Regions from separate parts of the Sphaerisporangium flaviroseum genome, predicted to be linked through region 2. Evidence: riboswitches for the same ligand, from Rfam matches in the RefSeq annotation. Region 2 holds a riboswitch; each other region holds the start of a gene.
What was found. Region 2 has a riboswitch for cobalamin ahead of ABD810_RS23510 (ABC transporter substrate-binding protein). Riboswitches for the same ligand answer to the same signal wherever they lie in the genome.

Region 1: another riboswitch for cobalamin. It lies ahead of ABD810_RS10060 (ribonucleoside-diphosphate reductase subunit alpha); the one in region 2 lies ahead of ABD810_RS23510 (ABC transporter substrate-binding protein).
Region 3: another riboswitch for cobalamin. It lies ahead of cobN (cobaltochelatase subunit CobN); the one in region 2 lies ahead of ABD810_RS23510 (ABC transporter substrate-binding protein).

The regions. Positions count from the first base shown of each region.
Region 1 is NZ_BAAAZR010000002.1:866,327-869,595, forward strand. Features, by position in the region: gene ABD810_RS10055 (Bug family tripartite tricarboxylate transporter substrate binding protein) at 1-886, shown strand, start outside; cobalamin riboswitch at 984-1,186, shown strand; gene ABD810_RS10060 (ribonucleoside-diphosphate reductase subunit alpha) at 1,300-3,269, shown strand, end outside.
Region 2 is NZ_BAAAZR010000017.1:56,823-60,091, forward strand. Features, by position in the region: gene ABD810_RS23505 (Gfo/Idh/MocA family protein) at 1-840, shown strand, start outside; adenosylcobalamin (AdoCbl) riboswitch at 974-1,114, shown strand; gene ABD810_RS23510 (ABC transporter substrate-binding protein) at 1,159-2,109, shown strand; gene ABD810_RS23515 (FecCD family ABC transporter permease) at 2,232-3,269, shown strand, end outside.
Region 3 is NZ_BAAAZR010000020.1:223,979-227,247, reverse strand. Features, by position in the region: gene ABD810_RS26500 (precorrin-3B synthase) at 1-793, opposite strand, end outside; partial or broken gene ABD810_RS26495 (hypothetical protein) at 986-1,390, opposite strand; cobalamin riboswitch at 1,417-1,610, shown strand; gene cobN (cobaltochelatase subunit CobN) at 1,639-3,269, shown strand, end outside.

The DNA.
Region 1 (3,269 bases), on a different contig from region 2:
GCGCAAGCTCGCCTCGATGCCGCTCTCGATGGTCGTCCCCGGCCCGTACGGGGGTGACTCGGACAGGGTCGCGCGCTCGCTCAAGGGGGTGGCCGAGCGGGAGTCGCTGGCGGGCCGGGTGCAGGTGGTCAACCGCCCGGCGCACGCCGCTCTGGCGGAGTTCGCCCGCGCGCGCACCACCGGCCGGCTGCTGATGGCCGAGCCCGAGCTGGTCGCCACCGTGCGGGCCGTCCGGCCGGCGGGCGCCTTCTCCGGCACCACGCCGCTGGCCAGGCTCTGCGGCGAGTGGGAGGTGCTGGTCGTTCCCGTCACCTCGCGCCTGGCGTCGTTCGGCGCGTTCGCCGACGCCATGAGGCGGGACCCGGCCGCCCTCGCGGTGGCGGGCAGGGCGGCGGGCTGCGTGGACCACATGCTGTTCGGAATGCTCGCCCAGAGCCTCGGCGTGGACGCGCGGCTGCTCCAGTACGTGGCCTACCCCTCCGGCGAGGAGGCGATCACGGCGCTCAAGGGCGGGCGGGTGAGGGCGGTGCTCTCCAGCCACGCCGGAGTACGGCGGCGGGTCCAGGCCGGAGAGCTGCACGTGCTCGCGGTGTCCTCGCCCGACCGCATCCAGGGGGTGGAGGCTCCGACGCTGCTGGAGTGCGATGTGCATCTGTACTGCGCGAACTGGCGTGGCCTGCTCGGGGTCGGCCGCCTGCCCGACGACGACCGTGACGCCCTGGTCGGCCTGTGCCACGAGCTCGCCGGGTCGGCCCGCTGGAGAGAGACCTGCGCGCGTAACGGATGGACCCCGCTGTACCTGGAGGGCGAGGATTTCCGGCAGTGGCTGCGTATCGAATCCAACCGGCTGAGCCGGGCGCTGGGGGACCTCGGCCTTCGCGTCTGACGCCGGACGGCCCCTGTGCGGTACGGGGCATCGTGACCCTGGATTACCACACCGGACACAACTTCTAGGGGTTGTTGTTGGGGGCGCCACTACATGTAGGATCCTGACCGTTGCTGGTTCGCTCTTTGGAGCGGCGTAAGAGGGAACCTGGTGTGATTCCGGGGCTGCCCCGCAGCGGTGAGCGGGAACGACCGCCGTCATACAGCACTGGGCCGCGCGGCGGCCTGGGAAGCGACGGCCAGTAGGCAGGACGTGAGAGCGCCCGCGAGTCCGAAGACCTGCCGGTGACGTTGTCGTCCAGGCCTCGAGGGAGGGCCGCGGCGGGGGTGACCGGCGTGCCCGTGCGGCGAGGCCTGCGGTCGTGCTCCGACGCGTGCGCTCAAGCGAGGATCCGAACGCTATGAGGAGAGCACATGACCGTGACACGCGATTTGCCGCTGCCGTCTCAGGAGGATACGACCCGGGAGGGCCGGCGGCTGGCCATCGAGGAGGCCGCGGCCCGGGTCATCGCCGATCCCGCGAACTCGCGGGTCGCCGCCCGTCTGCTGGCCGAGGAGATCGCCGCCGAGGCGGCGGCGCACGGGGTGCGGTCGTTCTCGGAGTCGGTCGCCGCCACGCACGAGGCCGGGCTGGTCCACGATGACCTGGCCGAGTTCGTACGGAACAACGCCACCGTGCTCGACGACCTGACCGACCCGGAAGGGGACGCGCGCTTCGAGTACTTCGGGCTGCGGACGGTCTACGATCGCTACCTGCTGCGCCACCCCGTCACCCGGGGCGTGCTGGAGACCCCGCAGCACTTCTTCCTGCGCGTGGCGTGCGGGCTCGCCGGCACCGTCGCCGAGGCCGCGGAGCTGTACGGGCTGATGACGACTCTGTCGTACCTGCCGAGCTCGCCGACGCTGTTCAACTCCGGCTCGCGGCGGCCCCAGCTCTCCTCCTGCTTCCTGCTGGACTCGCCCCGCGACGAGCTGGAGGCCATCTACGAGCGGTACGGCCAGGTCGCGCGGCTGTCGAAGTACGCAGGCGGGATCGGGATCTCCTGGACCAGGGTACGGGCGCGCGGCTCGCTGATCAGGGGCACCAACGGGCACTCCAACGGCATCGTGCCGTGGCTCCGCACGCTCGACTCGAGCGTCGCGGCGGTGAACCAGGGCGGGCGGCGCAAGGGCGCGGCCTGCGTGTACCTCGAACCCTGGCACGCCGACGTGGAGGAGTTCCTGGAGCTGCGCGACAACACCGGTGAGGACGCGCGCCGCACGCACAACCTCAACCTGGCCAACTGGATCCCCGACGAGTTCATGCGCCGGGTCGAGGCCGACAGCGTGTGGTCGCTGTTCGACCCCAAGGAGGTCCCGGAACTGGTCGACCTGTGGGGCGCCGAGTTCGACGCGAGGTACCGGGAGGCGGAGGCCGCCGGGCGGTACGTCCGCCAGTTGCCCGCGAGGACCCTGTACGGCCGCATGATGCGCACGCTCGCCCAGACGGGCAACGGCTGGATGACCTTCAAGGACGCCGCCAACCGCGCCTCCAACCAGACGGCCAGGCCCGAGAACGTCATCCACCTGTCCAACCTGTGCACCGAGATCCTCGAGGTCACCAGCGACGCCGAGACCGCCGTGTGCAACCTCGGCTCGGTCAACCTCGCCGCCCACCTCCAGCGGGGAGGGGTCGACTGGGCACGGCTGCGCTCGACGGTGGCCACGGCCGTCCGGTTCCTCGACAGGTCCATCGACCGGGGGTTCTACCCGACGCCCCAGGCGGAGGCCGCCAACAAGCGCTGGCGGCCGATCGGGCTCGGCGTGATGGGCCTGGCCGACGTCTTCTTCGCGCTGCGGCTGCCCTTCGACTCGCCCGAGGCGCTCGCGCTGTCCACGCGGATCGCCGAGGAGATGGCGCTGGCCGCCTATGGGGCCTCCGCCGACCTGGCCGGGGCGCTCGGGGCGCACCCCTCGTACGCCGACACGCGGGCGGCCGGGGGAGTGCTGCACCTGGACCACTTCCCGGCGGCGGATCCGGTCCACCCGGAGGAGTGGGCGCTCCTGCGCGACAGGATCGCGGCGACCGGCCTGCGCAACTCCCTGCTGCTCGCCGTCGCCCCCACGGCGACCATCGCCTCCATCGCGGGGTGCTACGAGTGCGTCGAGCCGCAGGTGTCCAACGTGTTCAAGCGCGAGACCCTGTCGGGTGAGTTCCTCCAGGTCAACCGCTACCTGGTCAGGGACCTCCAGGAGCGCGGGCTGTGGACGCCGCAGGTCAGGGACGCGGTCAAGCGCGCCGACGGGTCCATCCAGGACGTCCCCTCGATCCCTCAGGACCTCCAGAGGCTGTACCGCACCGCCTGGGAGCTGCCGCAGAAGGCCCTGATCGACCTGGCCGCCGC
Region 2 (3,269 bases):
GCGGTAGGTCTGATCGGAGCGGGTCCCTGGGCGGAGGCGGTCCACGCGCCCACGCTGGCGGCCGGCCCCCACACGCGGCTCGCCGGCGTGTGGGCACGCAGGCCCCGGTCCGCGGCCCGGCTCGGCGTCCCGGTCTACGAGCGGGTCGAGGAGCTCTTCGACGTCTGCGAGGCCGTCGCGTTCTGCGTGCCGCCGGGCGTGCAGGCCGAGCTGGCCGTACAGGCGGCCAAGGCGGGCAAGGCCCTGCTGCTGGAGAAGCCGCTCGCGGCCGACCTCGACGGCGCCAAGCGTCTCGCCGACGCCGTGGGCGAGGCGGGTGTCGCCTCCCAGATGGTGCTGACCTTCCGCTACTCGGCCGCCACCAAGGCGTTCCTGGAGCGGGTCCACGCGATCGAGCCGTTCGGCGGGTACGCGCTCAACATCTCCGGCGCCCTGCACACCATCGACTCCCCATGGCGCCAGGAGCGTGGCGCGATCCTCGACGTCGGCCCCCACATGATCGACATGCTCGACGCCGCGCTCGGGCCGGTCGTCGGGATCCGTGCCCACGGCCACACGCTCGGCTGGGTCGGGCTGATGCTGGAGCACCAGAGCGGCGCGGTCAGCGAGGCGTCGCTGACCATGGCCGCCCGCGTCGAGCACGGCGCCTCGCACCTGGCCGTCTTCGGCCGCCACGGCAGCGAGACCCTCGACGGCGGCGACCTCGGCTACGACGTCTTCCCCGACATGGTCGCCGAGTTCGCCCAGACCGTACGCCGAGGCGGCGGTCATCCCCTCGACGCCCACCACGGCCTCCGCCTCCAGCAGATCATCACCGCCGCCGAGTCCCAGCTGGGCTGAGCCGTACGAGCGGCGTCCACCCTCGGCCACGCGGCCGGGCGGGGAATGGCTGTGCGCTGCCGCCGGTCGTACCGGCGGTTCGGGAACGGTGGGGGTTTCGACCCGTCGTATCCGGTTGGCCGGTTCGTTGATACCGTTCGTTTGACGCGCAGCGTGTAGCGAAGTCCGGTGTGAGTCCGGCGCTGTCCCGCAACTGTGAGATCCCTCGGGGTCGAGCCAGGTCGCCTGCATGCCGCGCCGACGCCGTCAACCCTCGTGGAAAAGGGTGATCCGTCACATCACGGGTCTCTCGATTTCCCGGCAACAGGAGGAACTCTCGTGAGGCCCGTACGCACGGCCTTGGCGGGCGCGTTGCTGGGTGCGCTGACATTGGCCGGATGCGGCCAATCCAGCGGCACTTCGGACGCCGCTTCCGCCACCCCCACCCCCGCCGCGTCCTCGCAGGCCGCCGGTTTCCCCGTGACCGTCCAGGCCGGCAACGGCCCGGTCACCATCGGCAAGAAGCCCACGCAGATCGTCTCGCTCTCGCCGAGCGCCACGGAGAGCCTGTTCGCGATCGGCGCCGGGCCGCAGGTCCTCGCCGTCGACGACCAGTCGACCTACCCCGCCGACGCCCCCAAGACGGATCTGTCCGGTTTCAAGCCGAACGCCGAGGCGATCATCGCCAAGAAGCCCGACCTGGTCGTGCTCGCCAACGACACCGGCGGCGTCGTGGCGGCGCTCACCAAGGTCGGCGTCCCCGTCCTGCTCGAACCCGCCGCCACCAAGCTGGACGAGACCTACGACGAGATCGCCGACCTCGGAGCCGCCACCGGCAACAAGGCGAAGGCGGACGAGCTCGTCGCCGGAATGAAGCGGCAGATCGACGAGCTCGTCGCCGCCGCGCCCAAGGACAAGAAGCTCTCGTTCTTCCACGAGCTCGACAACACGCCGTACTCCGTGACCTCCAGCACCTTCATCGGCCAGATCTACGCTCAGTTCGGGCTGACCAACATCGCGGACGAGGCGCCGGACGCCGCCGGCGGGTATCCCAAGCTCTCCACCGAGTTCGTGGCCAAGGCCGACCCCGACCTGATCTTCCTGGCCGACACCAAGTGCTGCGGGCAGTCCAGGGACACGCTGGCCAAGCGTCCCGGTTGGGCGGGCCTGTCGGCGATCAAGAAGGAGCGGGTGTTCACGCTCGACGACGACATCGCCTCGCGCTGGGGACCTCGCGTGGTGGACTTCGTCAAGGTCGTCGACGAGGCCGTCAAGAGGGCCGCGGGCTGAGACCCGGCACACGCTCCCGGAAGGTGGCGGACCCCGGTGCCGGCGACCCGGGGGCGCCGGCCGGCGGGAGGGCACGCGGGGCCACGATGCGGCCGGGGCGGGGGAGGGCACGCGGGGCCACGATGCGGCCGGGGCGCGGGACGGCACGCGGGGCCACGATGCGGCCGGTGGCGCTCGCCGTCGCGCTCGTCGTGCTCGTGGCCTGCGTGCTGGCCGGTCTGATGATCGGCGCGGCTTCCATCCCCCTCAAGGGCATCGTGCTGGAACTGCTCGACCGGATGCCGTTCGTGTCGGTCGACTCGGGGCTCTCCCCTGTGGAGCGCGGACTGCTCTTCCAGCTCAGGATGCCGCGCGTGGTGCTCGCGGCCGTGGTCGGCGGGCTGCTGGCGATGGCGGGCGCCGGATACCAGGGCGTGTTCCGCAACCCGCTCGCCGATCCGTACCTGCTCGGCGCCGCCGCGGGAGCGGGCCTCACCGCGACCCTGATGATCGTGCTGATCCAGGTCGAAGGGCTGGTGCCGCTGGCCGCGTTCGGCGGGGCGATCGGCGGCGTGCTGCTGGCGTACGCGCTCGGCAACACCGCGGGCCGTGGTGGTGGCACGGCCACCCTCGTGCTCGCCGGCGTGGCCGTCTCCTCCTTCCTGTCCGCCCTGCAGGCGTTCGTACAGCAGATCCGCGTCGAGCAGTTGCAGCGGATCTACTCGTGGATCATGGGCGGCATCGGCGGCGACTGGTCGCAGGTGTGGCTCATCGCCCCCTACGCCCTGGTGTCGATGGTGATCCTGATCGCTCACGGGCGGCTGCTGGACGTGCTGTCCGTCGGCGACGACGAGGCGGTGAGCCTGGGCGTCAACGCGGCCCGCGTCAGGCTGGTCGTCCTGTGCGCGGCATCGCTCGCCACGGCGTCCGCCGTCGCGGTCAGCGGGCTCATCGGCTTCGTCGGCATCGTCGTCCCCCATGTCGTGCGCCGCCTCGCGGGCGCGTCGTACCGGATGGTGCTCCCGCTGTCACTGCTGGTCGGGGCGGCGTTCCTGGTGCTCGCCGACCTGGCCGCCCGCACCGTCCTGGCCCCGGCCGAGCTGCCGATCGGGGTCGTCACCGCCTTCATCGGCGCCCCCTTCTTCGTCGGCGTCCTCCGCGCGACAAGAGCGGTGGACGCG
Region 3 (3,269 bases), on a different contig from region 2:
ACCGCCCGAGCGGTGTCAGTACGACCAGGGCACCCCGCTCGGCGGACTGCGCTACGAATCCCACCGGAGGCACAGGCGGGCGCGAAGGTTGGGCTGGGGGCGGAAGCGAAGGAGGAGTACGAGTCGAGCGCGGAGCAGGGGTGGAGGACGGAGTAGGAGTCGAGCGCGGAGCAGGGGTGGAGGACGGAGTAGGAGTCGAGCCCGGCCCAGGGGGTGAGGGCGGTGCGGCTGCCGGTGGCCGTACGGGGGTCGCCTCATGGACCGCTTGGCAGGGATGGAGCTGGGCCGTTCCCTCGGTACTGGCAGGGACCTCACCCCGGGCGATCAATCGGGCGTCTCCCCGGGCGATGAGCCGGGCCGCCACCCGGCTCGGGCCGTCGTAGAGCTCGGCCATGCGCCAGGCCGTCGACTTCTGCGCGGCACGTTCGTCCAAGAACGCTTCCGCCGCCGCCATCATGGCGGGTACGGCTTCCGCCAGACCGACACGCAGCCCACAGTCCTCACCCGCCAGCAACAGCACTCCCTCGACGGTGGTGCCGTGGGGCGTGGGGATGGGGAGGAAGGCCACGTCGGTGGGGAGGATTGCCATGTCGCCTCTCCCGTCGTCTAAGGCGAACAGGAAGCGGCCGGGTAGGTCCGCGAGGGCTGGGCGGGCACATAGCGCGTGGTCCAGTTCGCGTACGAGCGTCGCGACCTCGATCAGGCCGTGACCGTCGAGTCCGGCCATGGGAGAGGCCAGGATGTTGCGCACCCGTTCATGGGTGGCCGAAGGAAGCAGCCCAGCGGCGGCCATCCGACCAGCGAACCCGATCTCCCCCCGGTCCCCGGTCTGGGGTACGTCCCCGGTGCCTTGGTTCGGGGTTCTACGTTCCTCCGCAGTTCCCTTCCCGTCCTCGGGCTGTACCTCGGTTGCCGGCCTTCTGCCGTCTTCGGTCGGCGGGGTGCCCGCGGCGCCTGTCTCGGGGGTGGGGTTGCTGGGAAGCCCTCGGACCTGCAGGTTGGCGCGGGAGGTCAGTTCGATGACGCCGGAGCCGAGGGAGGCTGCGGCGGCGGCCAGTTCGTGGAGCTGGGAGGCGGTGAGGAGGCCACCGGGTATCCGGATGCGTGCGACCGCACCGTCCGCGGCCGGATGCGTCTGGAGGGCACCGGGGCAGGCGTCGGCTCGCGATCGGTGCGAAGCGTCGATTCGCGATCGGTGGGACGCGTCGACTTGCGATCGCTGTGCAGCGTCGGCTGGCGCTTGATGGGAGTCGGGCTGCGATCGCTGTGTAGCGTCGGCTGGCGGTTGATGGGAGTCGGGCTGCGATTGGTGTGGAGTGTCGGCTGCCGATCGGTGGGGCGCGTCGGGGTGCGGTGGGGGTGAAAAGCCCAAAGGATCGGCAAGAGCCACGTCCAGGATGTTAACCCTACTTCTCGCCTTAAGTCGGACTCCGTGGTCTGATGGGGGAGGACGGCACAAAGGAGGAAGCCGGTGTGAATCCGGCGCGGTCCCGCCACTGTCACCGGGGAGCGAACCCCACTCAAGGCCACGGCCCGGCAACGGGCGGGAAGGCCGGGGTGAGCGTCGATCCGGGAGCCAGGAGACTCCAGGCCGTGTGACCCACGACCCGGGGCGCGGACCCCGAGTGAGGATGTGCCGTGCGCCATCTCCCTGTCCTGCTGCTGTCGACCTCCGACACAGACCTTCTCAGCGCCCGCGCGAGCGGCTCCCCGTACCGGCTGGGCAATCCGGCCCGGCTGGCCGTGGAGGACCTCGCCCCGCTGCTCGAAGGCGTCGAACTCGTCGTGGTCCGGCTGCTCGGCGGCCGGCGCGTCTGGGAGGAAGGGCTGGCCGCGCTGCTGGCGGGCAGCCGCCCGGTCATCGTGCTCGGCGGCGAGCAGGCTCCCGACGCCGAGTTGATGGAGCTGTCCACCGTTCCCGGCGGCGTGTGCGCCGAGGCGCACGCCTATCTGGCCCATGGCGGTCCGGCCAATCTGGACGAGTTGTACCGGTTCCTGACCGACACCCTGCTGCTCACGGGTCACGGCTTCGCCCCACCGGCGGCAACGCCGACCTGGGGAATCCTGCAATGCCCGCCGGCGGCCGACGGCGCCACACGTGCGCCTGGTACCGGCAGGGGCACATTCACGCCGGGTGCCAGCAAGGCCGTGCACACTCCGGACGGCGGCGAGGCGGCACGTGCGCCTGGTCACGGCGAGGCCGTACGGGGGTCTGGTGTCGAGGTCGCGCGTGCGCCCGATACCGGGGAGGCCGCGGTCGGGGTCGATGTGGGTGCGGCCGTACGGGGGGTCGGGTGTGGAGGGCGGCCGGTGGTCGGGGTGTTGTATTACCGGGCTCACCATGTCGCGGGGAACACCGCCTTCGTGGAGGCGCTGTGCGATGCCATCGAGCGTGCCGGGGGCCGGGCGCTGCCCGTCTACTGCGCCTCGTTGCGCACCGCCGAAGCCGGCCTGCTGGACGTGCTCGCCCAGGTGGACGCGCTGGTCGTCACCGTGCTCGCGGCGGGTGGAACCCGTCCCGCGACCGTCTCGGCGGGCGGGGACGACGAGGCGTGGGACGTGGGAGCCCTGGCCAGGCTGGACGTCCCGATCCTGCAGGGCCTGTGCCTCACCGGGGACAGGGAGAGCTGGCTCGCGAGCGACGACGGGTTGTCCCCGCTGGACGCCGCCTCCCAGGTGGCCATCCCCGAGTTCGACGGACGGATCATCACCGTCCCGTTCTCCTTCAAGGAGGTCGACGAGGAAGGACTGACCGTCTACGTGGCCGACCCCGAACGCGCCGCCCGGGTCGCCGGCATCGCCGTACGGCACGCCGTCCTGCGCCACATCCCCGCGCGGGACAAGCGGATCGCCCTGATGCTGTCCGCCTACCCCACCAAACACGCCCGCATCGGCAACGCGGTCGGGCTGGACACGCCCGCCAGCGTGGTCCGTCTGCTGGCGGCGCTGCGGGAGCGTGGGTACGACATCGGTCCCGAGGGCGACGGCGGGCTGCCGGGAGTGGCCGCCCAGGACGGTGACGCGCTCATCCACGCGCTCATCGCGGCCGGCGGCCAGGACCAGGACTGGCTCACCGAGGAGCAGGTGTCCGGCAACCCGGTGCGGATCTCCGCCGCGCGCTACGAGGCCTGGTACGTCACCCTCCCGGGGGAGCTGCGCGCGAGGATGGAACGGCACTGGGGCCCGCCGCCCGGCGAGCTGTTCGTCGACCGTTCCCGCGATCCGAACGGGGAGATCGTGCTGGCCGCGCTGCGTGCGGGCAACGTCGT